Regions from separate parts of the Geodermatophilus sp. SYSU D00703 genome, predicted to be linked through region 3. Evidence: riboswitches for the same ligand, from Rfam matches in the RefSeq annotation. Region 3 holds a riboswitch; each other region holds the start of a gene.
What was found. Region 3 has a riboswitch for cyclic di-AMP ahead of ACI782_RS14365 (LysM peptidoglycan-binding domain-containing protein). Riboswitches for the same ligand answer to the same signal wherever they lie in the genome.
Positions count from the first base shown of each region.

Region 1 (6,997 bases), on a different contig from region 3:
GCGCAACACCCGTAGCCCGCGAGCGCCGCGAGTACGCATGCGCTGCGCACTCGGGTCACTCGGCGGCGAGCGAGCGCAGGATCCGGGCGAGTGCGGCGCGGTCGGCCGGGTCGAGTCGGGTGAAGAGGTCCCGGGTGTCGGCCGCGCGTGCCGCGGCGACCTCACCCTGCACCCGCCGCCCGGCGTCTGTCGGCGTGAGGACGACGGCCCGCCGGTCGGTGGGGTCGGGGGAGCGGGTGACCAGGCCGCGGGCCTCGAGAGCGTCGGCGACCTCGGTGGCCGAGCGCGGCGCGATGTGCAGCGCCTCGGCGAGATCCGACAGCCGGGTGCCCTCCCGCGTGCAGACGACGCGCAGCGCGCGGGCCTGGTGCGGGGAGAGGTCCCAGGGCGCCAGGGCGTCGCTCCAGCGATGGCGTTGCGCGCGGGCCACCCGCAGGAGCAACTCGCCCAGCACCTCGGCGTCGTCGTCGGCCACGGCGGGAATCCTCCGTCCACTGCTACGGTTCCCTTATCGTGAGGTTACCTCAGTAAACCGGGGAGGTGGTCGTCGTCGACGTGCTGACCAGAGGCGGCGGGGGCGGGCGCTTGGGGCGCACCGTCGACCCGGCCGACCGTGCCCAACTCGAGCGCTCACCCGTCCCTCTGCGCCGGGTGGCCGCCCTCTTCGCCCCCCACCGCTGGCAGGTGGCCGCGGTCGTGGTGCTCATCGTCTGCGCCTCGGTCGTGGCGCTGGCCTCGCCGTTCCTCGTCCGGCTCGTGATCGACGAGGCGCTCCCGCGGCAGGACGTCGCCCTGCTCGCCTGGGCGGTCGCCGGGATGGTGGCGGTCGCCGGCACCACCGCCGTCCTGGGCGTGGTGCAGACCTGGTTGTCCACGACGGTCGGCCAGCACGTCATGCACGGCCTGCGGACGGCGGTCTTCAGCCACCTGCAGCGCCAGTCGCTGGGCTTCTTCACCCGCACCCGGGGCGGGGAGGTGCAGTCGCGGCTCACCAACGACATCGCCGGCATGCAGTCGGTGGTCACCTCGACGGCGACCTCGCTGGCGTCCAACGCGACCACCGTCGTCGGCACCGTGCTCGCGATGGTGGCGCTGTCCTGGCGGCTGTCCCTGCTGTCCCTCGTCGTCCTACCGCCGGCGGTGCTGCTCACCCGCCGTGTCGCGCGGATGCGGCGCACCGTCACCGCCCAGCGGCAGCGCGCGCTCGCGGACCTGCACGCCCAGGTGGAGGAGGGGCTGTCGATCAGCGGGGTGCTGCTCGGCAAGACCCTCGGCGCCGGGCCCGCGCAGTCGCGCCGGTTCGCCGACACCTCCTCCGGGCTGGTCGGCCTCGAGGTGCGCTCCCAGCTGGCCGGCCGCTGGCGGATGGCGACCATGAGCATCGTGTTCGCCGGCATCCCGGCGGTGATCTACCTGGCTGCGGGCCTGCCGGCGACATCCGGCGGCATGACCATCGGCACCCTCGTCGCCTTCACCACGCTGCAGACCGCGCTGTTCCGCCCGCTCATGCAGCTGCTCGACGTCGGGGTCTCGGTGACCAGCTCGATGGCGCTGTTCAGCCGGGTGTTCGAGTACCTCGACCTGCCGGTGGAGATCGACGACCCCGCCCACCCGGTGCCGCTGGACCCCGCCGCGGTCCGCGGCGAGGTGCGCTTCGAGGACGTCTCCTTCACCTACCCCGACGGGCACCGGCCCGCGCTGGCCGACGTCGACCTGGCGGTGCCGGCCGGGACGACGCTGGCGCTGGTGGGGGAGACCGGCTCGGGCAAGAGCACGCTGGCCTCGCTGGTCGCGCGGCTGGCCGAGCCCACGGCCGGCCGGGTGACGATCGACGGCGTCGACGTCCGCGACCTCTCCCTCGCCACGCTGGCCCAGGTCGTCGGCGTCGTCGCGCAGGAGACCTACCTGCTGCACGCGACGGTGCGGGAGAACCTGCGGCACGCCCGGCCCGACGCCACGGACGCCGAGGTCGAGGACGCCGCCCGCCGCGCCCAGGTGCACGACGTCATCGCCGCGCTGCCCGGCGGCTACGACACCGTGGTCGGCGCGCGCGGGCACCGGTTCTCCGGCGGGGAGAAGCAGCGGCTGGCGATCGCCCGCACGCTGCTGCGCGACCCGCGGGTGCTGGTGCTCGACGAGGCGACCAGCGCGCTGGACACCGCCACCGAGCGAGCGGTGCAGGCGGCCCTCGACGAGGCCTGCCGCGGCCGGACGACGATCACCATCGCCCACCGGCTGTCCACCGTGCGCGGCGCCGACCGGATCGCCGTCCTCGCGGCGGGGCGCGTCGTGGAGCGCGGCACGCACGAGCAGCTGCTCGCCGCCGGCGGCCGCTACGCCGAGCTGGTGGCCGCCGCCGACCGGGACGTCGCCCTGGCCGCGTGAGCGCGGACGCCGGCCCACCGATGAGCAGGCGGCGCGGACGCCGTCCTACCGGGGAGACCGGTCACCGCGGCCGGCCGGACCCGAGGAGGGACTCGATGCGACCGCTCGTCGTCACCACGTTCGTCACGCTGGACGGCGTCATGCAGGCCCCCGGCGGACCCGGCGAGGACCCGGAGGGCGGGTTCTCGTACGAGGGCTGGCTGGTGCCGCACTTCGACGACGACCTCGGCACCCAGATGGAGGAGTGGTTCGTCCCGGCGCAGGACTTCCTGCTCGGCCGGCGCACCTACGACATCTTCTACGCGTCCTGGCCGAAGATGCGCGACGAGAGCAGCGCGGTCTCGACCGGCCTCAACGACAAGACCAAGTACGTCGCGTCGCGGACCCTCACCGCGGTGGAGTGGGAGACCGCACGGCTGCTGGAGGGCCCCGTGCCCGCCGCCGTCCGGGCGCTCAAGGCCGAGGACGGCGGTGAGCTGCAGGTGCACGGCTCGGCCGGGCTGGTGCAGACGCTGCTGCACGAGGACCTGGTCGACGAGCTGCGGCTGGTCGTCTTCCCGGTCACCCTCGGCCAGGGCAAGCGGCTGTTCGGCGAGGGGGCGGTCCCGCGCACCTGGCGGCTGACCACGTCGAAGGCGACCGGCTCGGGCGCGCTGATCGCCACGTACCAGCGGGCCGGCGAGGTGGAGACCGGCTCGGTGGGGCCCGAGTACGAGGAGTGACACACCCGGGAAGGGCAGCGGCGCCGGATCGGTTGCTCGTGGCAACACCACGCGAGAGGTACCGCCCCATGAGCACCCCGCTGTCCATCCTCGACCTGGCGCCGATCGCCAAGGGCTCGACCGCGGCCGACAGCATCGCCGCCAGCGTCGCGCTCGCGCAGCGCGCCGAGCAGACCGGCTACCGCCGGGTCTGGTACGCCGAGCACCACAACATGCCGCAGATCGCGTCGTCGGCGACCAGCGTGCTGATCGCGCACGTCGGCGCGCACACGTCCTCCATCCGGCTCGGCGCCGGCGGCGTCATGCTGCCCAACCACGCGCCGCTGACCATCGCCGAGCAGTTCGGCACCCTCGACGCGATGTACCCGGGCCGGATCGACCTGGGCCTGGGTCGGGCCCCCGGCTCGGACCAGAGCACGATGTACGCGCTGCGCCGCGACCCCCGCTCGGCCGACCGCTTCCCGCAGGACGTCCTCGAGCTGCAGGCCTACCTGGCCGGCGACTCCCGGGTGCCCGGCGTCGACGCGATCCCCGGAAAGGGCTCGCACGTGCCGCTGTACGTGCTGGGCTCGTCGATGTTCGGGGCGACGCTGGCCGCCGCGCTCGGCCTGCCGTACGCGTTCGCGTCGCACTTCGCCCCGGCGATGCTCGAGCCCGCGGTCGCGGCCTACCGGCGAGAGTTCCAGCCGTCCGAGCAGCTCGCCGAGCCCCACGTCATCGCCGGCGTGAACGTCGTCGCGGCCGACACCCGCGCGGCGGCCGAGGAGGCCTACGCCGCCGTCCGCCGGACGCTGGCCGTCGGGCTCTTCGGCCGCGGCCGCTCGCTGACGGACGACGAGGCGCGGCTGCTGCTCGAGGGCGGTGCCGGCCTGCACGTCGACACGATGCTGACCCACACCGCCGTCGGGACCCCGGCCGAGGTGCGCGAGTACCTCCAGGGCTTCGCGAAGCAGGCCGACGCCGACGAACTGATCGTGGCGCACCAGTTCCCCGGCACGGAGGGCCGGCTGCGCTCGGTCGAGCTCACTGCCGAGGCCATGGCGACCGGCTGAGGCCATGGCGACCGGCTGAGGTCGGCCGGAGGGCCCGCGCCGCGCGGGGAGCGGGCCCTCGGTGTCTCGCGGCTCAGTACCAGCCGCTGGTCCGGGAGTGCTGCCACGCCCCACAGGCGCTGCCGTACCGCTTCCCGATGTAGATCAGCCCGGCCTTGATCTGCCGGTACGGGTCCGACGTCTTGCGGATGCCGGTCATGGCCCAGGTCGAGTCGAGGAACTGGGGGATGCCGTACGCGGAGCTCCTCGGGTTCTGGGCGTGGGGGTTCCAGCCGCTCTCCCGTTCCCAGAGCTGGTCGAGGCAGCCGAACTGGGTCCGGTTGCCACCGACCTGGCCCAGGGCGTGGTCCTTGTAGGCCTGCTTCTCGCCGGCGCTGATCCCGGCCAGGCCGTGGCTCCCCTCTGCCCGGGCGACCGACTGGGCGGCGGGGGCCAGAGCGAGGGCGAGGGTCAGGACACCGACGGCGGCGAGCCGGTGCAGGGAGCGCGGTCGGTGGGTGTGCTGGTTGTGCATGGTGCGGGTTCCTCGTGTTGTGCGGTGCCCGGCACCATCGGCGCCGGGGCGTGCGGGACCGGCCGCGGCGGTCGCCGTGTCGTCAGCTGGGCGCGCGGCACCGGCCGGACACGGGCGCCCGGCGAGGAGCCGTCGACCGACACTGCGTGCCGTGCGGCTGGTCCCTGGGGGTGGGCAGGCGGGACCGCGACGGTCCCGGACCTGGAGGGCGCGGGGGGTCGAGGCCCCGGGCGCGGTGGTTCTCCTTCTCTCCCCGGGCCGCCTACCGGGTCAGCTGACGGGTTCGGGCTGGGAGTGCCCTACCCGCTCCCGGATGATGCCCGGGAGCGGGACTCACCCCGGGTGGTGCGGGTGGGTCCCCGGCTCGCGCCCACTGCGGTGGGAGCGACTCGGCGGCGTCCGGCGCGGGCTCCCCAGGCTCGGGAGGCGACGATCGGCCGGACGCAGTCACCGTAAGAACGCCTCACACATCCCGCCACTCGACGGCCGACGATCCACTGTGGCGGCATAGTGGGTCTCGCGAGGCGCGCGTCACTGTGAGCGCCGTGACGGTCGCCGGCCGGAATGGCGACCCCTCCGTCGAGCGTCGAACTCCCCGTGGACCTGTTCTCCCCCGTGACCCTGGGCGACCTCGAGCTCGCCAACCGCGTCGTGATGGCCCCGCTCACCCGCATGCGCTCCGGCGCCTCCGGCGTCCCCGGCGACCTCGTCGTCGAGCACTACCGGCAGCGTGCCGGCGTCGGGCTGATCGTCACCGAGGGCACCTACCCCAGCCCCGAGTCGCAGGCGTTCGTCGGCCAGCCCGGCATCGTCACCGACGAGCAGGTCGAGGGCTGGCGCCGCGTCGCCGAGGCCGTGCACGCCCGCGGCGGCCGGATCGTCATGCAGGTCATGCACGGCGGCCGGGTCACCCACCCCGACGTCAACGGCGGCCGCCGCGTCGTGGCGCCCAGCGCCATCGCCATCGACGGCGAGGGGCACACGGAGAAGGGCAAGCAGCCCTACCCGGTGCCGCACGCGCTCACCGTGGCCGAGGCCCGCGACGTCGTGCAGGACTTCGTCTCCGCCGCCCGCCGCGCGATCGAGGCCGGCCTCGACGGCGTGGAGATCCACGGCGCCAACGGCTACCTGCTGCACGAGTTCCTCTCCCCGGCGTCCAACCGGCGGACCGACGAGTACGGCGGGTCCCCCGAGAACCGGGCGCGCTTCGTCGTCCAGGTGGTGACGGCGGTGGCCGCGGCGATCGGCGCCGGCCGGGTCGGCCTGCGGATCTCGCCCGAGCACGACATCCAGGACGCCCTCGAGACCGACCGGGACGACGTCCGCGCGACCTACGGCGCGCTGCTCGACCAGCTCGCCCCGCTGGGCCTGGCCTACCTGTCGGTGCTGCACCGCGAGCCGGCCGGGGAGCTGGTGCAGGAGCTGCGCCGGCGATTCGGCGGCCCGCTGATCGCCAACAGCGGCTTCGGCGCCGTCACCACGCGCGAGGAGGCGGTGCAGCTGATCGAGGCCGCCCACGCCGACGCGGTCGCCGTGGGCCGTCCGGTCATCGCCAACCCCGACCTGGTGCAGCGCTGGGCCGGCGAGCACCCGGAGAACGAGATCCGGTCGCACCTGTTCTACGCGGCCGGCCCCGAGGGCTACACCGACTACCCGCCCCTGCAGGACCGCCGGGCGAGCTGACGCCCTGTGCACCCAGCGCGGTCCGGCGCCGTCCGGGACCGCGCTGGGTGCACACCACGCTCTCGGACCGGGTACGGGAGCCGCGTGGACCTCGACGACGTCGTGCCGGCCGCCGACCACGTCACCCGCCAGGCCCAGTGGATCGACGCCCCGCCGACGGCGGTGTGGGCGGAGCTGCACCGGGTGCGGATGTCCCGGCTGCCGGTGACCACGGTGCTCAGCGCCGCCCGCTTCCTGCCGGTCGTGCTCGCCGGGCGCGGCCTCGGGCACCTCCGCGACCGGCCGTTCCTCGACGCCGTGCCGGTGCCGCTGCTCTCCTCGGAGCCACCGGCCTCGGCCGTGTTCGGTGGCGTGCTGCAGGCGTGGCGGCTCTCCGGAGGGGAGGCCCCACCGGCGCTCGACGCCGACGGGGTGCACCGCTTCGCTGAGCCGGGCTGGGTGAAGGCGGCGATGGACTTCCGGCTGACGCCGTCCCGCGGCGGCACGGAGCTCAGCTCGGAGACGCGTGTGGCGGCGACCGACCCGGCCACGCGGCGGCGCTTCGCCCGCTACTGGCGGGTGATCCGGCCGGGCAGCTCGGCGATCCGGTGGGAGCTGCTGGCCGCCGTCCAGCTCCGCGCGGAGGCCCGCGCCTCGTGACG
Region 1 covers NZ_JBJGYU010000002.1:30,243-37,239, reverse strand. The annotation lists gene ACI782_RS03675 (MarR family winged helix-turn-helix transcriptional regulator) at 56-475, opposite strand; gene ACI782_RS03670 (ABC transporter ATP-binding protein) at 541-2,385, shown strand; gene ACI782_RS03665 (dihydrofolate reductase family protein) at 2,481-3,107, shown strand; gene ACI782_RS03660 (LLM class flavin-dependent oxidoreductase) at 3,176-4,159, shown strand; gene ACI782_RS03655 (aggregation-promoting factor C-terminal-like domain-containing protein) at 4,233-4,673, opposite strand; cyclic di-AMP (ydaO/yuaA leader) riboswitch at 4,918-5,078, opposite strand; gene ACI782_RS03650 (alkene reductase) at 5,271-6,356, shown strand; gene ACI782_RS03645 (hypothetical protein) at 6,441-6,995, shown strand.
Region 1: another riboswitch for cyclic di-AMP. It lies ahead of ACI782_RS03655 (aggregation-promoting factor C-terminal-like domain-containing protein); the one in region 3 lies ahead of ACI782_RS14365 (LysM peptidoglycan-binding domain-containing protein).

Region 2 (6,997 bases), on a different contig from region 3:
GCGTCGCAGTTCATGCTCCCGGCGGCGCAGGGTCGGGCCGGGCGGATCGCCCGAGCGCTGGTGAGCGGGGTCCTGCGGGTCCTGGGCCTCCTGCTGACCCTCGTGTTCGTCCTGTCGGTGGTCATCGGCGTCGTCGACCTGCTGGCCTGGCAGGCGCTGGGGCAGCGGGCGGACCTCCCGCTCGGAGGAGGGCGCCCCGAGCCGGTGGTCCTCGGCCTCGCCGTGACCGCCGTCGTGGTCCTCCTGCTCTCCCGCCTGGGGACGGACCGGGCTGCGCCTGCGGCCCCGGACAGCCCGTTCGCCGACCCAGGCCGGCACCAGCGCACCGGTGGGCCGCGGCCGGGCTTCTCCTCGCCCGACTTCTTCCGCGGCGACCCCGACGCCCCGGTCCTGCGGCGGCTGCACGTGGCCGCCGCCCTCGCGCTCCTGGCCTGCTTCTCGTTCGCGGCGGCGGGGGACGGAGGGTGGGCGCGGTGGTCGACCGGCGTGCTCGCCGTCGCCGTGGTGCTGGTGGCGATGCTCGGGGACGCGCCGGGCACCAGCGGCACGGCGTTGGACGTCGCCGGCAGTGCGTGGGGACGCGTGGCCCGCTGGCTGAGCCTCCTGGTGCTGGCCACGTCGTCCCTGCTCCTCGCGGCGGGCGGGACCACCCTCTGGCGGCTCGGCCCGACCGCGGCCGCGTCCGGCAGGTCCCTGCCCTGGTCGGACGGGGCGACCGCCGGCCTCTGCGCCGCCGCCCTGCTCGCGCTGGCCCTCCTCGCGGTCACCGTGCTGGTCCTGGCCGCCCTGACGCCCGAGGACCCGGCGACCCCGGCTCGGCTGCGGCGACTGGCCGGCGGCTGGGCCGGTGGGCTGGTCGCGACCGCGGGCTGCTTCCTCGGCATCGGCCTGGCCGCCGGGACGACGTACCTGGCGCAGGTCGCGCTCGACCTGGTGCTGGACGCGGGCGTGGAGGTCCCGACGTACCTGCAGCGGATCGCCTATGGCTGGGGCGTGGCGGTGGCCCTCATCGCGGTCGTCGGCGTGCTCGCGTGGTCCCGCCGCGCGGCGGCGGCGCGGCGACGCCGCGCCGTCGTGGCCGCCATGTACACCCCCGACGGCGCCGACCGCCCCCGGCTCTCGGACGCCGGGCTCGAGCGGGTGGCCCGCGCCGTGTCCGCCGCCCGCCTGAAGAACGTGCTCGCGCCGGTGTTCGTCGTCGCCGCCCTCGTCGGCTGGGTCCTGTCGCTCGCCGCCGTCGCCGAGCAGGTGCGGAGCGGGTGCGACCGTGCCGCCTGCGCTCCGGGCGACCTCCCGTCCCCGTGGGGCTGGGCCAGCGCGGTCACCGCTGACGGGCCCTGGGCGCGGGGGCTCGTCGGCTTCGGCTCCGCCGTCCTGTTCCTGTTCGCCGTCGCCCTCGCCGTGCTGGGATCCCGGGCGTTCGTATCCGCGCCGGAGGGCGCCCGGTGGCGACGCAGGGTCAACGTCGTCTGGGACGTGATCGCGTTCTGGCCGCGGGCGGCGCACCCGTTCGTGCCCGCGGCGTACTCGCAGGTGGCGGTCCCGGCGCTGGTCGACCGCATCGAGTGGTTGCTCTCCGAGGAGGGGGAGGCCGACCAGGTGGTCCTGGCCGCGCACAGCCAGGGGAGCCTGGTCAGCCTGGCCGCGCTGCGCTCGATCGCTCCCGAGCTCTACCCGAGAGTCGGGCTGGTGACCTTCGGCTCCCAGTTGCGCATGCAGTTCTGCCGCGTGTTCCCCGCGCACGTGGGCCCTGGTGTGCTCCGCTGGCTCAGCGACACCTGGGGGGAGCGCTGGGTGAGCCTGTTCCGCGAGACCGACCCGATCGCCGGGCCGGTCCGGAGCTGGGACCGGACGCCCGAGACCGGCCCGCTCCGGTCACGCCGGCTCTGGGACGACGGTCCGGAGGAGGACTGGCGCGATCCCCGCACCCTGCGACGGGTCTGCGGCGGCGAGTGGCGCCTGCTGGACCCGGTCGCCTCCGACCCGGACAACCAGTCCGCGCCGGAGCCGCCGCTGTTGGCACACAGCCGCTACTGGGCCGACCCGGACTGGCCGATGGCGGTCGGCGTCGCCCGGGGCGCGGCCGCAGCTCGACGGTCGATGCCGTCGCCCGGCGCCGGCCAGGTCACGGGGGGCCAGCCCGGCCCCCCGTGACCTGCGCGGACGGTGCGGCTCAGACGACGAGCGACTGCCCCACGTAGACGAGGTTCGGATCGCTCACCCGGTCCTGGTTCCGCGCGTACAGGTCGCGCCAGCTCATCCCGTGGGCCGCGGCGATGGTGCCGAGCGTGTCCCCGGCCCGGACGACGTAGCTCCCGGCCGCCGTGCGGTGGTCCCGTGACGCCCGTTCGGGTTCGGTCGCGACGGGGGCCGCCGCCTGCGCCGACGACCCGCCGGTCAGGTACCGGCCGCAGTTCGGCCAGGCGCCGATGCCCTGGCCGTCGAGGGTGCGCTCGGCGACCACGATCTGCTGCTCCTTGCTGGCCAGGTGGGCGTTGGACGCGAACTCGTGCCCGCCGTAGGCGGCCCAGGTGCTCGCGCTGAACTGCAGGCCGCCGTAGTAGCCGTTGCCGGTGTTGATGTGCCAGTTCCCGCTGGACTCGCACTGGGCGACGCCGTCCCAGTCGTGCTCCGCGGCCGAGGCCGTGCCGGGGAGCGCGAGGGCGGACAGGGCCGCCGCACCGGTGAGGACGACGGCGCCGCGACGCAGGGCGCGTGCGGGCGTGCGGGATCGGTCGTGCTGGGGCATGGAGGATCCTCCGATCGACCGCCGGCGGGGTGAGCTGTCGGGTTCGGGCGGATCGGTTGCCCGGCCGCGGGTCGCGGCTTCACCCCGAGACGCGCAGCGCTGTTCACTGCAGCGCGCCGAGAGTGGGTCCCCCACCCCCGTCCACGGTCGTGCAGAGGTCGGACGCCGCCGGACGGGGTTGGGCGGGACGGCGCCGTGCCCGGCCGGACAGCCGGAGCACGGGCGGGACGCTAGGAGCGGACGCCCGGGTCCGCGCGCGGCGACGGGCGTTGCGCGCCGGCGTGGCGCGACAGGCCGGGCCGGGGGCAGCGCACCGCCCTCGGCCGACAACTCTCCGTCGTGAGTCCGGGAACGTCGTCGAAGGCCACCCTCCAGGGGCCCTCGGCCTGAGCCTCGTGACGTGCTGGAGCGGCCCCTCTGCAGGGTCCCGCCGCGAGCCTGCGAGTGGCGGGGGGCAGAGGGGTCCTCTCTCAGTCCCGGACGAGCAGCGCCACCGGCAGCCGCTCCAACGCCGCGCCGACCGGCAGTCCGGCGGCGTCGGAGACGAACCGGTCGCCGGTGAGCAGGTCCCGCCACGACCCGTTCGGCAGCTGCAGCGCGGTGTCGCCCCAGCCCCCGGAGGCGGCCAGCCCGACCGGCAGCCGGGTCGCCACGGTCACGACGCCGCCCCGGTCGAAGGCCACCACGTGGCCGGCCGCGGCGCCGGTGGCCTCGACCGGCTGGTAGCCGCCGAACCACCCGGGGTGCTCGCGGCGGGCGCGCAGCGTCCGGGAGACGACGAGCAGCTTCGCCGCGCCCTCGTCGTCCACCGGCGGCACCCAGCCCTCGTCGAGCCGGGCCAGCAGGCGCCGGCGCAGCCCGTAGTCCACGGGGCGGCGGTTGTCCGGGTCGACCAGCGAGAGGTCCCACAGCTCGGTGCCCTGGTAGACGTCCGGGACGCCGGGCATGGTCAGCTGCAGCAGCTTCTGCGACAGCGAGTTCGACCGGCCCGGCGGCGTGATGCGGGCCACGAAGCCCTCGAACTCAGCGCTGGTCGTGCGGTCGTCGTACGCGGCGTCCACGAGCGCGTGCAGCCGCGCCTCGAACTCCTCGTCGGGGTCGGTCCACGTGGTCGACGTCCCGGCCTCGCGCGCCGCCTTCTCCGCGTAGGCGTGCGCCCGCTCCCGGGACAGCGGCCAGGCGCCGACCAGGTTCTGCCACACCAGGTGGGCCAGCGGCCGGTCGGCGAGCCGGTGCCGGGCCAGCCAGCCGCGGACCAGTCCCGCCCACTCGGTGGGCAGCTCGGCGAGCACCGCCAGCCGCGCCCGCACGTCCTCGCTGCGCTTGGTGTCGTGCGTGGACAGCGTCGTCATCGACTGCGGCTTGCGCGCCAGCCGGCGCCCCTGCGCCTCGTGGAACTCCGCGACGGTGCTGCCGAAGCGGGCCGGGTCGCCGCCCACCTCGTTGAGCGCGACGAACCGGGCCCAGCGGTAGTAGGCGGTGTCCTCCACGCCCTTGGCCATGACTGGGCCGCTGGTCTGCTCGAAGCGGGTCGCCGCCTCGGTGCCGGCCTGGGACAGCACCGGGTGCAGCGCGTCGAGGGCGTCGGCCAGGTCGGGACGGCGGGACCGCACCGCGGCCACGGTGGCGTCGAGGTGCTCGCGGCCGTCGGGCAGGTAGGTGCGGTAGACCGGGAACGCCGCCAGCAGCTCGGCCAGGGCCTCGGTCTGCTGCTCCCGCGAGATGCCGGGCAGCTCGCCGATCACCCGCACCAGGCGGGCCACCTCCGAGCCGAGCATCCCGTCGGTGACCTCGCGCTTGCAGGCGTGCACCAGCGCGGCGTACTCCACGGCCCGGCCGGACAGCTCGGTGTCCAGCGCGGTCAGCGCAGGCTCGCCGGCCGGGTCGACCAGCACGTCGTCGACCTCGGTCAACGCGTCGTAGCCGGTCGTCCCGGCGGTCGCCCAGCTCTCCGGCAGGTCCTCACCGGGCTCGAGGATCTTCTCGACCACCGTCCACCGGTTACCGGACAGCCGGGCCAATCTCTCCAAGTACTCCCTGGGTCTGGCGAGCCCGTCGGGGTGGTCGATCCGCAGCCCGTCGACCGCGCCGGCCGCGACCATCTCCAGGACCAGCCGGTGGGTGGCGTCGAAGACCGCCGGGTCCTCGGCGCGCAGCCCGGCGAGGGTGTTGATCGCGAAGAACCGCCGGTAGTTGAGGTCGGTGTCGGCGCGCCGCCAGTCGACCAGCTCGTAGTGCTGGCGGGCGTGCACCTCCTGTGGCGTGCCCCCATCGGTGCCGGGGGCGATCGGGAAGCGGTTGTCGTAGTAGCGGAGCTCGCCGTCCACCACCTCCAGCTTCTCGACGTCGTCCGCCGACCCGAGGACCGGGACGCGCAGCTTGCCGCCGCCGAAGTCCCAGTCGATGTCGAACGCCGCGGCGTGGGCGCTGTCCCGGCCGTGCTGCAGCACGTCCCACCACCACGGTGCCTCCGCCGGGTCGGCGACGCCCATGTGGTTGGGCACGAGGTCCAGCACGAGGCCCAGGCCGCGCCCGTGCAGCGCCTCGACCAGCCGGTCGAAGCCCTCCCGCCCGCCGCGCGACTCGTCGACGTGCGCGTGGTCGACGGTGTCGTAGCCGTGGGTGCTGCCCGAGGCCGAGCGCAGCAGCGGGGACGAGTAGGCGTGGCTCACGCCCAGGTCGGCCAGGTAGCCGGCGACCGCCGCGGCGTCGTCCAGGGGGAAGTGGGCGGTGACCTGCAGCCGGTAGGTCGCCGTCGGGACGTCGCGGCGGCGCTCCTCGCTCAGCGGCTCGCTCTCGGGGGTCGGCTCGCCCACGTCAGGACCGCCGCGGCGCGCTGAGGACCACCATGGAGCGGTCCTGCAGCGTCATCGTCTCGCCCGGCTTGAGCTCGAGGGGTTCGACCTCGCCCATCTCGGCGGTGTCGAGGCGGACGGTCCAGGACCCGGCGTACTCCTCCGACGGCAGGCAGAAGTCGATCGGCTCGGAGGAGCCGTTGAACGCCAGGTAGAAGTGGTCGTCGACGACGTCGTCGCCGCGCTCGTCGGTCTCGCGGATGCCGTGCCCGTTGAGGTACATGGCGATCGCCTTGCTGAACCCGGCGTCCCAGTCGTCCTCGGTCATCAGGTCGCCGGCGGGCGTCAGCCAGGCGACGTCCTGCACCGGCGCACCCTCCTCGCGCCGGACCGGCCGGCCGTGGAAGAACCGGCGCCGTCGGAAGGTCGGGTGGTCGGCGCGGATGCGGGTCACCAGCTTGGTGAACGCCAGCAGGCCCTCGTCGACCTCGTCCCAGTGGACCCAGGTCAGCGGGGAGTCCTGGCAGTAGCCGTTGTTGTTGCCCTGCTGCGTGCGGCCGAGCTCGTCGCCGTGCAGCAGCATCGGCACGCCCTGGCTGAGCATCAGCGTGGCGAGGAAGTTGCGCCGCTGGCGGGCCCGCAGGGTGAGCACCTTCTTGTCGACGGTCGCGCCCTCGACCCCGCAGTTCCAGCTGCGGTTGTGGCTCTCGCCGTCGTTGTTGCCCTCGCCGTTGGCCTCGTTGTGCTTCTCGTTGTACGAGACCAGGTCGGTGAGGGTGAAGCCGTCGTGGGCGGTGACGAAGTTGATGCTGGCCACCGGCCGCCGCCCGGAGTGCTGGTAGAGGTCCGAGGACCCGGTGATCCGGCTGGCGAACTCGCCGATCGTGGCCGGCTCTCCGCGCCAGAAGTCGCGGACGGTGTCGCGGTACTTCCCGTTCCACTCGGTCCACAGGGCGGGGAAGTTGCCCACCTGGTAGCCGCCCTCGCCGACGTCCCAGGGCTCGGCGATCAGCTTGACCTGGCTGACCACCGGGTCCTGGTGGACCAGGTCGAAGAACGCCGACAGCCGGTCGACGGCGTGCAGCTCGCGGGCCAGCGTCGAGGCGAGGTCGAAGCGGAACCCGTCGACGTGCATCTCGGTGACCCAGTAGCGCAGCGAGTCCATGATCAGCTGCAGCGCCTGCGGGGTGCGGGCGTTGAGCGAGTTCCCGGTGCCCGTGTAGTCCATGTAGTACTGCGGGTCGTCCTCGACCAGCCGGTAGTACGCCCGGTTGTCGATGCCTTTGAACGACAGCGTCGGGCCCAGGTGGTTGCCCTCGGCCGTGTGGTTGTAGACGACGTCGAGGATCACCTCGATCCCCGCCTCGTGCAGGGTCCGGACCATGCCCTTGAACTCCTGCACCTGCATGCCGTTGTCGGTGTTGCTGGCGTACTCGTTGTGCGGTGCGAAGAA
Region 2 covers NZ_JBJGYU010000016.1:24,422-31,418, reverse strand. The annotation lists gene ACI782_RS15840 (hypothetical protein) at 1-2,154, shown strand, start outside; gene ACI782_RS15835 (LysM peptidoglycan-binding domain-containing protein) at 2,174-2,749, opposite strand; cyclic di-AMP (ydaO/yuaA leader) riboswitch at 2,753-2,913, opposite strand; gene treY (malto-oligosyltrehalose synthase) at 3,220-5,565, opposite strand; gene glgX (glycogen debranching protein GlgX) at 5,567-6,997, opposite strand, start outside.
Region 2: another riboswitch for cyclic di-AMP. It lies ahead of ACI782_RS15835 (LysM peptidoglycan-binding domain-containing protein); the one in region 3 lies ahead of ACI782_RS14365 (LysM peptidoglycan-binding domain-containing protein).

Region 3 (6,997 bases):
GATCGGCATCTCGATCGCGCTGCAGCACGGTGTGCCGCTGGAGACCTACATCCAGAAGTTCACCAACATGCGGTTCGAGCCGGCCGGCATGACCGACGACCCGGACATCCGGATCGCGCAGTCGGTGATGGACTACATCTTCCGTCGCCTGGCCCTCGACCACCTGCCGGTGGAGAAGCGCGCCAACCTCGGCATCTTCAGCGCCGAGGAGCGGGCCGCCCAGGTCTCCGGCTACGGCACCTCGGCCTCCACCGCCGAGGTCGTCGAGGAGGACGAGGTCGACCTGGAGGCCCTGCGGACCTCCGCGCCGGCCGAGGGCCCGGCCAAGCCGGAGCCGAAGGCGGAGAAGCCGGTCAAGGAGGCGCACTCCTCGGCGGAGCTGCTCGAGCTGGTCACCGGGACCGCCACCGACGCGCCGCTGTGCATGACCTGCGGCACGAAGATGCGCCCGGCCGGCAGCTGCTACGTCTGCGAGGGCTGCGGCTCCACCAGCGGCTGCAGCTGATGAGCTGAGTCGGCCGGGGCAGGTCCCCTGCCGGGCGGACGGCGACGCCCGACTTCGGGCGGCGACGTCCGGACCCGGCGGGCGGGACGTCCCTGACCGCTGAGGTCGTCAACCGGCCCGGTCCCCTCGAGGGGCCGGGCCGGTGCCGTCTCACCGACGGGAGGCGGTGGAGCCCCGCCGCCCCGGCGGCTCAGCTGGTCGACGAGACGGCGCCGACGACGAGCGGGGCCAGCAGGCGACCCGGCGATGGCCCCGACGAGGCGCAGCACCATGCCGACCACCTTGGACCGACGTCCCCGAGCAACCCTCCTCGAGGTCCACCCGCGTCGGATCTCCGCCCGCCGACCCCCGCTCCGGGAGACGAACCCGTCTCAACCGGTGGTCGCCGGGCCCGCCGCCCGGCGACGGGTCAGCGCGGTCACGGTCAGCCAGGCAGCGGCCGACGCCAGGACCCCCGCTGGGACGGCGTCCTGGGCCTCGCTGCCCACGAGGAGCGCGGCGAACAGCACGGGGGAGAACGGCAGCCGGGTGGCCGCCACCATGCCGACCGCGGCACCGATGGCGACCGCGAGGGTCGGCGAGGTGCCCAGCAACACCGTCGGGATCATCGCCAGCGCGATCCCGAGGAAGATCGGCCCACCGCGGAAGCCGCACCCGAGGCTGATGGCGTAGCCGAGCGCCTTCGCGACGAGGAGCAGGAGCAGCACGGTCACCGAGGTCTCGGCGTCGATCGCAGGCAGGCCCGACTGGGCAGCGCCAGGATCGGGGCCGCGCCCAGGGCGACGCCGCTCTCGATCAGCATGAAGCTGGCCACCAGCGGGCCACCGAAGAGCGCGGAGATCGCCGAGAACTCGCCCGCGGTCCGCGGCACGTGTCCCTCCCGCGGGCCGAGCCGGGCCAGCGGCACGGGGGCCGCGCCCACCGCCGAGCCGAGGGCGATGAGCCGGGGCCTCGGGACCCAGCACGGCTCCGAAGCACAACGTCCCGAGGGCGGCCAGGGCCACCCCGGGGGCGGCGCGCACCGCGACGGGCGGCCCCGCCAGCCCCAGCAGCAGTGAGTTGCCGCCGTCCCCGGTCAGCAGAGCGCGGGCGCCGAGGACCACCGCCGCACCCACCACGGGCAGGCCCAGCACGAGGTACCACGGCGGCGCCGACGCCCCTAGCGCGGATGGCAGGTCGTCCCACAGCCAGCTCTCGACGAGGTGGACGAGCGCGAGGAAGGCGGCGGCGAGCACCGCCGCCGGGATGCCGATGGCGGCGGCGAGCAGGACGAGCTGCACCAGCCCGCGGGCGTCGGCGCCGGAGGGCCGCCGGCGGGGTCGGTCGCCGGCACGTCGGGCGGTGCGTGGCGGGAGCCGCGCTGTCGCCGCGGGCAGGAGCTCATCCGCCCTGCTGCGCCTTCTGCTCCTCCTCGACGTGCGGCCGGCCGATCGCGGCCAGAGACCGGCCGGCCTGCTCGTACCGCTCGCCGTGCGGGTCGGCCGCTGAGGTGCGGACCGGCCGCTGCGGCCCCCCGAGAGCCAGGAGGCCCGCGATCTCCGGGTGGGCGATGAACTGCTCGGTCAACCACCGCACCGCGGCCTCCCCGTGAGCGCGTCTCCCCGGGGTCCTGATGCTGGTGTCCTCCGCCGTCTGCGAGCCTCACCCGCAGCGGATGAACCGACGCGGGAGGTGACGGTCCCAGGGCGCAGGCGCCGGTGACCCTCGCGTGCTCGGTGCGATACCGGTCCGACGGGGAGGCGTGGACGGTGGCGAGGTGGCCTCTCTGGTCGGCACGGCCGCCGCCCGCCCGATGCTGGAGCGGGGCGAGGGCGGGTCGATCGTCCTGACCAGCTCGACGGCGGGCCTGGTGGCGTTCCCGAACTCGGGCCACTACCCAGCCGCCAAGCACGGCGTCACCGGGCTGATGCGCACGCTGGCCGTCGAGCTCGCGCCGGCGCGGATCCGGGTGAACTCGGTGCACCCGACCACGGTCGACACCCCGATGGTGCAGAACCCGGCCACGTACGAGGTGTTCGGCCTGCCCGGAGCCAGCCGGGAGGAGGCCGCCGAGGGCTGCAAGGCGGTCAACGCGCTCCCGGTCCCCTGGGTCGAGGCGGTCGGCATCAGCAACGCCGTCCTGTTCCCGCCTCCGACGAGGCGCGCTACGTGACCGGCATGGCCTTCCAGGTCGACGCCGGCGGCACCGCGCCGTACCGGATCGCGCCGGAGACATGACCCGTCCCGGAGGGCACGCGGGCCCCGGCCGCGCGCGGCGGCCGGGGCCCGGGGGAGTCGTGGGCCGAGGGGTCAGCCGCGGTAGTTGGTGTGGACGTGGTCGAAGTGGTTGGCCGTCACGCCACCGCGGTCGGCCATCGGCTTCCAGGCCCCGGTCGGCGAGGTCAGGATCCGCTGCTGCCAGATGACGTACTCCACGCCGAGCTCGTCCCAGTGGTCGATGTGGTACTGGGCGATGGCGTCGCCGAGGGCGGCGTCGGTCAGGACCATGTAGTCCACCGCCAGCCCGGAGGGGTGACCGTGCGGGTCGACCGCGCTGGCGCGGGTGCCGCCGAGGGTGATGCCGGCGGCGCCGGGCACGTCGGAGACGACGGCGTTCGCGGCGGCCTGCGCGGCCGGCTTGATCGGCCCGGCGCTGTTGCTGATCTGCGCGGGCGCAGGCGCCGGGGCCGCCGGAGCGGCGGCGGCGACGGCCGCTGGCGCCGAGTTGCCCACGCTGCCTGCCTCGACGGGCGCCGCCGGGGCAGCCGGAGCGGCCGAGGCGGCCGAGGTGGCGCCGGTCACCAGCAGGACCTGACCCGGGACGATCAGGTTCGGGTCACTGCCGATCACGCCGACGTTGCGCTCGTACAGCTCCCGCCACGGCTGGTCGACCGCACCGGCGATCTCCGCGACCGTGTCGCCGAGCTGGACCGTGTAGTCGTCCACCGCGGCGGGGGCCGGCTCGGCGGCGGGGGCCGGCGCGAGGACCGGTGCCTCCGCGACGGTGGTGGAGGGGGTCCCGTCCGCGGCCTGGGCCGGGGAGCTGCTGAGGACGCCGAGTCCGACGACGGTGGCCCCGGCCGCGACGGGGGCCTTGGCGATCGCCTTCTTGGTGCGGACGTAGCGGGGCGCGCGGTGCTTTGCCATGGGTGGTCTCCGATCACCGCCGGCGAGGTGAGCTGTCGGGTTCGGGCGATCGGTGCCCGGCCGCGGATCGCGGCTCCACCCCGAGACGCGCCGTGCCGTGAGCCGGAGCGCGCCGTGGAACGTGGGTCCCCCACCCCTGCCCTGAGGTCGGTGTGGATGGCAGCCGGTGGGCAGGGTTTGGCGGACCGGCGCCGCGCTCTCGTTTGCTGAGCGCAGCCAAAACGCTACGTACTGTCATGTGCATTGTCGCCGTGACGGCCGTCACACCGTGGTGTTCGTGAGACGGACGCGCTGGTCGGGACGCGCGTCCGCGCGTCCCGTGGACTGCGACACAGTCGGGTGCGTTCGGGCCCTGCCTGCACCGGGACGATCGGGCTTTCCCCAGGGCTCGCCCGGGTGTCGACTGCAGGTCGATCCACGACGGGACGGTGGTGGCGCACGGCTGGAGGACGGAGACGGACATGCCCGATCCCCCGACCCGCCGCGGCCGGACCGGTGCCCCTCGGGACCTCACCCGGCGGCAGCTGCTGCAGGGCGCCGTCCTCGTCGGGGCCGGCGTGGGCCTCGGCGGTCTCGCCGGCCGTGGGTCACTCGCGCTCGGCGGCCCGGCGCTCCTGCGGTCGCGACCCGAGGCACGGTGGGGCGTGCAGAGCGGGGACGTGACCGCACGCTCGGCGGTCGTCTGGTCAAGGACCGACCGCCCGGCCCGGATGCACGTCGAGGTGGCCGCCACGGCGGACTTCCGCAGGCCCCACGCGCAGCGGTGGATCGACGTGGGGCCGGACACCGACCACACCGGGAAGGTGCTGGTCGACGGCCTGCCGCCGGGGACGGAGCTGTTCTACCGGGTCACCTTCACCGGGGACGACGACCCCGGGCGCGCCGGCGAACCGCTCGTCGGCCGGCTGGTCACCGCCCCGGTCGACCGGCGGGACGTGAGCTTCAGCTGGTCCGGCGACGTCGCCGGGCAGGGCTGGGGGATCAACCCCGGCACCGGCGGCATGACCGGCTTCGAGGCGGTCCGCCGGCTCGCGCCGGACTTCTTCGTCCACTCCGGCGACAACGTCTACGCCGACGGGCCGCTGACGGAGACCGTCGTCCTCCCCGACGGCACGGTGTGGCGCAACGTGGTCACCCCGGCGAAGAGCAAGGTCGCCGAGACCCTGGACGAGTACCGGGGCCAGTTCCTGTACAACCTGCTCGACGACAACGTGCGCCGCTTCACCGCCGAGGTCCCGCAGTTCCTCCAGTGGAGCGACCACGAGGTGACCGACAACTGGTACCCCCGCGAGGTCCTGGACGACCACCGGTACACCGTGACCGACGTCGACACGCTCGCCGCCCGGGGCCGGCGGGCCTTCCTCGAGTACACACCGGTCGCCGGCAGCCGCATCGACCGCGTCCTGTCCTACGGCCCGCTGCTGGACGTCGTCGCCCTCGACCTGCGCAGTCACCGCGGTCCGAACACGGGGGACACCACCACCGGCGGGCCGGGCGCCCGCATCCTCGGGGAGCAGCAGCTCGCCAGGGCCACCCGGCGGCTGACCACGTCCCGGGCGCTGTGGAAGGTGGTCGCCTCCGACATGCCGATCGGGCTCGTGGTGCCCGACGGTCCGATCGACGTGGACGGCGTCGCCGACCGCGACCCGGGGCGACCGGCCGGCCGGGAGCTGGAGATCGCCCGCCTCCTGTCGGACCTCAGGCGGAGCGGGGTGCGCAACGTCGTCTGGCTCACCGGCGACGTCCACTACACCGCGGCCCACCACTACGACCCGCAGCGCGCGGCCTTCCCCGACTTCGACCCGTTCTGGGAGTTCGTCTCCGGCCCGCTGCACGCCGCGCCCTTCGGGCGCAGTGCGCTCGACGGCACGTTCGGCCCCCGGGTGGTCTTCTCCCGGGTCGCCGACACCCCGAACCGGGCGCCGGGCGACACGTCCCAGTTCCTCGGCTCCGTCCGCATCGACGGGGCGAGCGGGGTCATGACCGTGCAGCTGCGGACCGTCGGCGGGGAGGTCCTGCACCAGACCGAGCTGACCCCCGCCTGACCGGCCGGGCGGTGCGCCGCCCGGGAGGAGCGGGGCCCACACGGCAGCGACCCCCTGCCCGGTTCCCGGGTGCGCACGGGCGTGGGCGGCCGGTCAGTCCTCGAAGATCGCGACGGCGCAGGTCCACCCGGCCGACGCGGAGGAGACCTTCACCGGGAAGCAGGAGACCTCGAACCCGGTGGGCGGCAGGGCCTCGAGGTTGTGCAGCTTCTCGATGTGGCAGTAGCCGATCTCCCGGCCGGCGCGGTGCCCCTCCCAGATCACCGAGGGGTCGTGGTCGACGGCGAAGCGGCGAGCCGTGTGCACGAACGGCGCGTCCCAGCTCCAGGCGTCGGTGCCGGTCAGCCGGACGCCCCGCTCCAGCAGGTACAGGGTGGCCTCCCGCCCCATCCCGCAGCCGGAGGCGACGTAGTCCTCCTGGCCGTAGCGAGCACCGGCCGCGGTGTTGACGAGGACGATCTCCAACGGAGCGAGCGCGTGGTCGATGCGCGCCAGCTCCGCCTCGACGTCCGCGGCGCTGAGCACGTACCCGTCCGGGAAGCGCCGGAAGTCCAGCTTCACGCCCGGCTGCAGGAACCACTCCAGGGGGACCTCGTCGATCGTGATGGCACGGGCGCCGCCGTCCATGACCTTCGAGTAGTGGTACGGGGCGTCGACGTGCGTGCCGCTGTGCGTGGCGATCCGGACGCGCTCGAGCGCCCATCCCTCCCGGTCGGGCAGGTCGTCGACGGTCGCCCCGGGAAGTAGGAGACGACCTCCTCGGCGGTCTGCTCGTGCGTGTAGTAGTCGATCTCCGGCAGCAGGCCGGGCGGGTCCGAGGCGATGCCGGCCATCAGTGGGACGGAGATGTCGACGAGTCGCCTCATGGCGCGCTCCCTGCTGGGAGGGGCCGCCCGGGGTCACAGGACGTGGTGTCCGTACATCTCCCCGAGCGGGTCGGCGATCAGCTCGATGCGGGCGCCGTCGGGGTCGCGGAAGTACACCGACACCCCGCTGTGCACCTCGTGCGGCACCCCGGCGTCGGAGAGCCGCTGCACCAGCTCCTGCCACCGCTCGGGGTCGACGCTGATGGCCATGTGGTGCAGCCCGCCGAGCACCTCGGCGTAGGGGCCGACGTCCAGGCCGGGGAAGTCGAAGAAGGCGACGAGGTTGCCGTTGCCGATGTCGAAGAAGAAGTGCGACGAGCCGGGGTAGTCGCGGTTCTCGATCAGCTCGGTCAGCGGGAAGCCGAGGACGTCCTGGTAGAAGCGCACGGTCCGCTCGACGTCGCTGCTGATCAGCGCGGTGTGGTGCAGGCCACGCGCGGTCGAGGCGGGGCGCT
Region 3 covers NZ_JBJGYU010000013.1:66,700-73,696, reverse strand. The annotation lists gene ACI782_RS14390 (vitamin B12-dependent ribonucleotide reductase) at 1-505, shown strand, start outside; gene ACI782_RS14385 (hypothetical protein) at 877-1,218, opposite strand; gene ACI782_RS14380 (hypothetical protein) at 1,215-1,376, opposite strand; gene ACI782_RS14375 (hypothetical protein) at 1,886-2,080, opposite strand; gene ACI782_RS14370 (SDR family NAD(P)-dependent oxidoreductase) at 2,262-2,657, shown strand; gene ACI782_RS14365 (LysM peptidoglycan-binding domain-containing protein) at 2,795-3,631, opposite strand; cyclic di-AMP (ydaO/yuaA leader) riboswitch at 3,634-3,794, opposite strand; gene ACI782_RS14360 (alkaline phosphatase D family protein) at 4,093-5,676, shown strand; gene ACI782_RS14355 (cyclase family protein) at 5,770-6,579, opposite strand; gene ACI782_RS14350 (VOC family protein) at 6,576-6,997, opposite strand, start outside.

Region 4 (6,997 bases), on a different contig from region 3:
GCGTCGCGGGCCGGCTGCCGCGGGGCGAAGCGCACCCCCTCGTCCTCCAGCGGTCCGCGCCGCATGAGCAGGACGTCGCGGACGTAGTTCTGGTACAGCCGCCACGGCGCCCGCGAGCCCTGCTTGGGCAGGGCGGTGAGGCTGCGCTGCACGTAGCCGGAGCTCAGCCCGATGAACGGCTCGGTGCCTCCGCCGGGCGGGGCCACCGGCGTGCAGGTCGCGTACCCGGCGGCGGCCATGTGGCGCAGCAGCCGGCACACGTAGCGGGCGACGAGGTCGGCCTTCAGCGTCCAGGAGGCGTTGGTGTAGCCGATGGTCATCGAGAAGTTGGGGACGCCGGAGACCATCATCCCCTTGTAGGAGACGCGCTCGGACAGCTCGACCAGCTCGCCGTCGACCGTGAGGGTCATCCCGCCGATGGGCAGCAGCACCAGCCCGGTCGCCGTGACGACGACGTCGGCGGTCAGTTCCTCGCCGGACTCCAGCGCGATCCCGGTCTCGGTGAAGGTGGCGATCCGGTCGGTGACGATCGACGCCCGGCCCTCGCGGACGGCGCGGAACAGGTCGCCGTCGGGCACCAGGCACAGCCGCTGGTCCCAGGGGTCGTAGGGCGGGCCGAAGTGCGTGTCGACGTCGAACCCGGGCGGCAGCTGCCTGCCGGCCAGCCGCTGGATGAACCGCCGCATCGCGGCCGGGCGCCGGCGGCTGAACTGGTAGGACGCCATCGAGACCAGCACGTTCTTCCACCGCACCACCGGGTAGACCGCGCGCGCCGGCAGCCGGCGGCGCAGCGCGTCGGCCAGCGGGTCGCGGCCGGGCAGCGAGAGCACGTAACTGGGGGTGCGCTGCAGCATCGTCACGTGCGCGGCGGTCGCGGCCAGGCTCGGCACGAGGGTGACCGCGGTCGCCCCGCTGCCGATGACGACGACCCGCTCGCCGGCCCAGTCCAGGTCCTCCGGCCAGTGCTGGGGGTGGACGATCGGCCCGCGGAACCGTTCCTCGCCGGGGAACCGCGGGCGGTGTCCCCGGTCGTAGCGGTAGTAGCCGGAGCAGACCGACAACCACCCGCAGGTCAGCCGCACCGTCTCGCCGGTGTCGCTGCGCTCGGCGGTGACCGTCCAGCGCGCCTCGGCGGTCGACCACTCGGCGGAGACGACCCGGTGCCCGAACCGGATGTGCCGGTCGACCCCGTGCTCCCGGGCGGTCTGCTGCACGTAGCTGCGGATCGACGCGCCGTCGGCGATGGCCCGCGCCTGCGTCCACGGCCGGAACGAGTAGCCGAGGGTGAACATGTCCGAGTCCGACCGGACCCCCGGGTAGCGGAACAGGTCCCACGTCCCGCCGATGGCGTCCCGCGCCTCCAGGACGGCGTAGCTGCGGTCGGGGCACTCGCGCTGCAAGTGGCACGCGGCGCCGATGCCGGACAGCCCGGCCCCCACGATGAGGACGTCGACGTGCTCGGCGGCGGAGAGTTCGGCAACCACGCGGCGCACCCTATCGACGGCGCCGGGTCACGGCAGGCGCCAGACCGTCGTCCGGCGCAGGCCGGGACCCTCGGTCTCCGGGATCTCGTACACCGCCTCGGCGACCAGCCGGTCGTGCGGCAGGTAGGGCCGGCCCGGGTCGCCCACGTACACCTCGACCCCGCGGGCCCGGGTGCGGTCCAGGAAGGGCAGCACCCGCTCGGTCATCTCCCGGTCGTAGCAGACGTCCCCGGCGAGGACCACGTCGACGCCGGGGAGGTCGCGGCCGAGCACGTCGCCGGTCACGCTGACCCCGGGGACGCCGTTGAGCCCGGCGTTGACGCCGATCGCCGTCCGGCTGAACGGGTCGACGTCGCTGGCCAGCACCGAGCGGGCGCCGGCCAGCCGGGCGGCGATGGCGACCAGCCCGCTGCCCGAGCCCAGGTCGAGCACCGCGCGGCCGGCGACCACCGCGGGCCGGTCGAGCACGAAGCGGGCCAGCGCCTGCCCGCCCGGCCACGCCGCGGCCCAGAACGGGGGCGTCTCGCCGGCGCCGCCGTCGGTCTCCATCGCCTCCCAGAGGGCCACGACGTCGTCGGCCACGTGCAGCCGGACCTCCGGGACGGACGACGGCCGCCGGACCTGGGTGTGGGCGCGGACGAACCGGGACGGGACGAGTCTCACCCCGGGAACTCCAGCACCTGCGCTCCCTGCGGCGGGCGCGGCTCCCGGCGGGGCAGGGAGTCGCGGCACCAGCGCTCGCAGTCGGCCAGCAGGTTGCCGGTCGAGATCGGCCGGTCGAGGGCGGCAGCCCGGTCGCGGGGCGCCCGCTCGGGCAGCCGGGTGGCGGCTCCGGACTCGGGAGCCTGCTGGACGGCGCGCCGGACCACGCTGCATCTCCCTGGTGTCGACGGTCGGCGATCACCACCGACCTGCGTCTCGGTTCCCACCGTCCCGTCGCCGACGGGACAGACCCCATCAGTGTCCACCAACGCCGAGAGCCGCACCCCTCCTCTCGGGAGGCGTGCGGCTCTCGGCGCGCGTCGCACGTTCTGCGCGCGCGAGGTGTCGGCTCAGTACCAGCCGGTCGACTGGGAGTGCGACCACGCGCCGCACGGCGTGCCGTAGCGCTTCTCGATGTAGATCAGGCCGGCGTCGATCTGGCGGTAGCCGTCCGAGGTCTTGGCGATGCCCGTGCCGGCCCAGGTCGAGTCGAGGAACTGCGGGATGCCGTAGGCGGTGCTGGAGGGGTTCTGCGCGTCGGGGTTCCAGCCGCTCTCCTTGCCCCACAGCTTCTCCAGGCAGGAGAACTGCTCGGCGCTGCCGACCTTGCTCATCGCGTAGTCCTTGAACGACCCGCTCCGCGCCGGCGCGGCGGCCGCGGCGGGCGCGGCAGCCGCGGCCTGCTGCTCGGCGGCGGCGCGCTCGGCGGCCTCGCGGGCGGCCTGCTCGGCGGCGGCGCGCTCGGCGGCCTCGCGGGCGGCCTGCTCGGCCGCGGCACGCTCGGCGGCCTGGCGGTCGAGCTCGGCCTGATCGGCCGCGGCCTGGGCCTGGGCGGCGCTGGCCTGCGCGGCCTCGCGCTCACTGCGCGAGGCGGTGAGGCCCTCGAGCGCCGCGAGGTCGGGGGACGCCGGGGCGGCCGACGAGCCGGCGAGGCCCAGCTGCTCGGCGACGCTGGTGGGCGCGCCCACCGTCGCGGTGTCGGCCTCGGCGGCCGGCTGACCGGTGGTCAGCACGTTGACCACGATGGCGCCGGCGGCGGCGGTCGCCAGCAGGAAGGCCGGACGGCGCCCCTTGGCCGGCAGCCGCAGGCGGCGGCGGGCGGGGGCGTCGGCGGCGGGGGCGTCGGCGGCGGCGAGCTCGGTGGTCGAGAGCTCGGCGGTGGCCGGCTCGGCGGCGGTGAGCTCGAGGGTGGCGGGCTCGGTGTGGGCGGCGTCGGCCGGGCGCGGGGTGTGCGGCGTGCGGGAGGTCATCGGGGTGTGGTGCTCCAGGGCGTGGGGGCGCGCGCGGGCAGTCCTCGGCGGGGCGAGGACAGCCCGGTGCTGTGGTCGGTGTGCGGATGGGTACCGGGCGCGGTCAGCGAGGGACGCGCGGACGCCGGCGGTCGCGGGCTGGCGGGGTCAGCGGGCCAGGGAGGAGGCGCGGGGCGCGCGTGGCCGGGTGACCCTGCGGGCCGCGAGGGCCCGTGGGTGAGGCAAGCGGGTGCTCTCCGTTCCTTCCGTGGCCGCCTACCGAGTTAGCTGACGGGTTCGGGCGGGAAGGTGCCCTACCTGTCCTCCGAGCGAGGCTCGGCGGACAGGACTCACCCCAGTACTGCGGTGGGTCCCCGGCTCGCGCCCGCGGCTGTGCGGGCACGACTCGGCGGCGTCCGGCCAGGCTCCCCGGATGGGGCGCTCCACCGACCGGACGACAGCCACCGTATGGGCCGTTACCGTCCCGTGACAATCCCGCGAGTCACATCCGCCACGTGAGTTACCTCGCGCACTGGTGCGGGCGTCGGCGGAATACCCAGGCTGTGAGACCGTTGCACGCAGCAGTAGTTGCGCTCTCAACCACCTGGAGCACGAGATGCAGTTCGGGATCTTCACGGTCAGCGACATCACGACCGACCCCACGACCGGGCGCACGCCCACCGAGGGAGAGCGGATCAAGGCGGTCCTCGCCATCGCGCAGAAGGCCGAGGAGGTCGGGCTCGACGTCTTCGCGCTCGGCGAGCACCACAACCCGCCGTTCTTCTCGTCCTCCCCCACCACCACGCTGGCCGCCATCGCGGCGCGGACGAGCACGCTGCAGCTGTCGACGGCGACCACGCTGATCACCACCAACGACCCGGTGAAGATCGCCGAGGACTACGCGATGCTGCAGCACCTGGCCGACGGCAGGGTCGACCTGATGCTGGGCCGCGGCAACACCGGCCCGGTCTACCCGTGGTTCGGCCAGGACATCCGCAACGGCATCCCGCTGGCGGTCGAGAACTACGCGCTGCTGCGCCGCCTCTGGGACGAGGACGTCGTCAACTGGTCCGGCCAGTTCCGCACCCCGCTGCAGGGCTTCACCTCCACCCCGCGGCCGCTGGACGGCGTCCCGCCGTTCGTCTGGCACGGCTCGATCCGCTCCCCGCAGATCGCCGAGCAGGCCGCCTACTACGGCGACGGCTTCTTCTCCAACCACATCTTCTGGCCCAAGGAGCACACCCAGCGGATGGTCGAGTTCTACCGCCGCCGCTTCGAGCACCACGGCCACGGCGCGGCCGACCAGGCGATCGTCGGCCTCGGCGGCCAGGTCTTCATGCGCGAGAACAGCCAGGACGCCGTGAACGAGTTCCGGCCCTACTTCGACAACGCGCCGGTCTACGGCCACGGCCCGTCGCTGGAGGACTTCTCCCGCGAGACGCCGTTGACCGTCGGCAGCCCGCAGCAGGTCATCGAGCGCACCCTCGGCTTCCGCGACTACGTCGGCGACTACCAGCGGCAGCTGTTCCTCGTCGACCACGCCGGCCTGCCGCTGAAGACCGTGCTCGAGCAGCTGGACATCCTCGGCGAGGAGGTCGTGCCGGTGCTCCGCCGCGAGTTCGCCGCACTCAAGCCGGCGCACGTGCCCGACGCCCCCACCCATGCCTCCCTCGTCGCCGCCCGGGGCGGTGCGGTGGACAGCACCGTGCACGTCGCCGGTGACGACGTCACCGGCCGCACCGCCGAGGAGGTCTCCGCCGAGGTGACCGTCCGATGACCACCCGCACCCTGGCCGTCGTCAGCGCGGGGCTGTCGACGCCGTCGTCCACCCGGCTGCTCGCCGACCGGCTCACCGCGGCCACCGTCGCCGCCCTGCGCGAGCGGGGCGACGAGGCGACCGTGGAGGTCGTCGAGCTGCGGGAGCACGCCCGCGACCTGGCTGACCACCTGGTCACCGGCTTCCCGAACGGCGCGCTGCGCGCGTCGATCGAGACCGTGACCGGCGCGGACGGGGTGATCGCGGTGACCCCCGTGTTCTCCGCCTCCTACAGCGGCCTGTTCAAGACGTTCTTCGACGTGCTGGACAAGGACTCGCTCACCGGGACGCCGGTGCTGCTCGGCGCCACCGCGGGCACCGCGCGGCACTCGCTGGTGATCGAGCACGCCATGCGCCCGCTGTTCGCGTACCTGCGGGCGATCGCCGTCCCCACCGGGGTGTTCGCCGCCTCCGAGGACTGGGCCGGCGCCGGCGGCGTCGACCAGGCGCTGGCCGCGCGGATCGACCGCGCTGCCGGTGAGCTCGCCGACCTGGTCGCCGGCCGGCCGACCGCGGCCCGCCGTCCGGCCGACCCGTTCGAGGACGTGCCGTCCTTCGAGGAGCTGCTCCGCGGCAACTGACCCGTCGCGCGTCGGGCCCCCTCCGCAGCAGCGGAGGGGGCCCGACGGGTTCCCCGGTCAGGCGGTCGGACCGCCCGTCCGTCCGGACGGACCCGGCGTCGTGGTGCCGGCCCCGCCGCGCTCGGTGGAGTGACGGGCCACCGGCACGCCCTCCGGCGCCTCGGAGGCGCCCTGCGGGACCGGTGCCGACGGCGGCACGGCCGGCTCGGGGCGGGCCCGCAGCGGCGGGTAGGACACGACCAGGCTGAGGATCAACACGATCGCCAGGATGACCGCCCACGTGCCGCTGTACTGCGCCCAGGAGCCGGTGAGCAGCAGGAACGCCGGCAGGGCCGTGGTCACCGTGCCGGCGACGACCGCGATCGCGCCGGTGTAGCGGGTGAGCTCCTCCCGCTTGAGCCCGAGGACGAGGAAGAACAGGAACCACAGCGCGGCCCAGTAGAGCCAGATGACGCCGAACCCGGGGTCGCGCGGCACGGCGTAGAAGAAGTTCAGGCCGGAGTAGACCACCGCGCACACGGCCACGAACGCCGAGAACCAGCCCAGCCCGGTGCCGTCGAGGTTGCCCAGCAGGTTGATCCCCACGTAGAGGTAGGTGAACCCGAACAGGTAGATCCCCGAGGCGCCCAGGATCACCGCCGGGTCCCCGCCGGAGCTGACGATCAGCCACGTGGGCGTGAACACCTGCAGCGCGCCCACGAACAGGTTGAGCGGCGCCGCCGACCGCGCATCCACCTTCCCCAGCAGCATCAGGCCGTTGACGACCAGGACGGCTCCGACGTACAGCAGTCCGACAGCTCCCATGTGCACTCATCTCCTCGGTCCCGCAAGGGTGCGGATGTCCCCGTGACGGATGGCGGCGGCGCGAGGCGCCGGCCGCGGGCGGCGCAACGGCCGCTCCACGCAGCGGTCAGGAGAGCGTGGCGCGCGGGCGGGGGGCGCCGGCGCGCCCCGGGACGGCGACCGGGGCCAGGGCGCCCCGCGTCGTCGGGTGCAGGTCCGGAGTCATCTCGACCTCCTGCCGATCGGGCCGCCGAAGCCGGCCTCGGCGCTTCTTCCGGCCGATCGCCGGACAACGATGGCGCTGGTCCCCTGCCGCGTCAACGGGCCGGGCGATCCCCCGCCGCGTCGTCGGGACCGGTCCCGTCCTCGTCGTCCTGCAGGGCCTCGTCGAGGAGCGCGGCG
Region 4 covers NZ_JBJGYU010000036.1:28,666-35,662, forward strand. The annotation lists gene ACI782_RS22440 (flavin-containing monooxygenase) at 1-1,484, opposite strand, end outside; gene ACI782_RS22445 (class I SAM-dependent methyltransferase) at 1,512-2,147, opposite strand; gene ACI782_RS22450 (hypothetical protein) at 2,144-2,353, opposite strand; gene ACI782_RS22455 (aggregation-promoting factor C-terminal-like domain-containing protein) at 2,537-3,436, opposite strand; cyclic di-AMP (ydaO/yuaA leader) riboswitch at 3,674-3,823, opposite strand; gene ACI782_RS22460 (LLM class flavin-dependent oxidoreductase) at 4,032-5,192, shown strand; gene ACI782_RS22465 (FMN reductase) at 5,189-5,812, shown strand; gene ACI782_RS22470 (AmiS/UreI family transporter) at 5,870-6,616, opposite strand; gene ACI782_RS22475 (hypothetical protein) at 6,913-6,997, opposite strand, start outside.
Region 4: another riboswitch for cyclic di-AMP. It lies ahead of ACI782_RS22455 (aggregation-promoting factor C-terminal-like domain-containing protein); the one in region 3 lies ahead of ACI782_RS14365 (LysM peptidoglycan-binding domain-containing protein).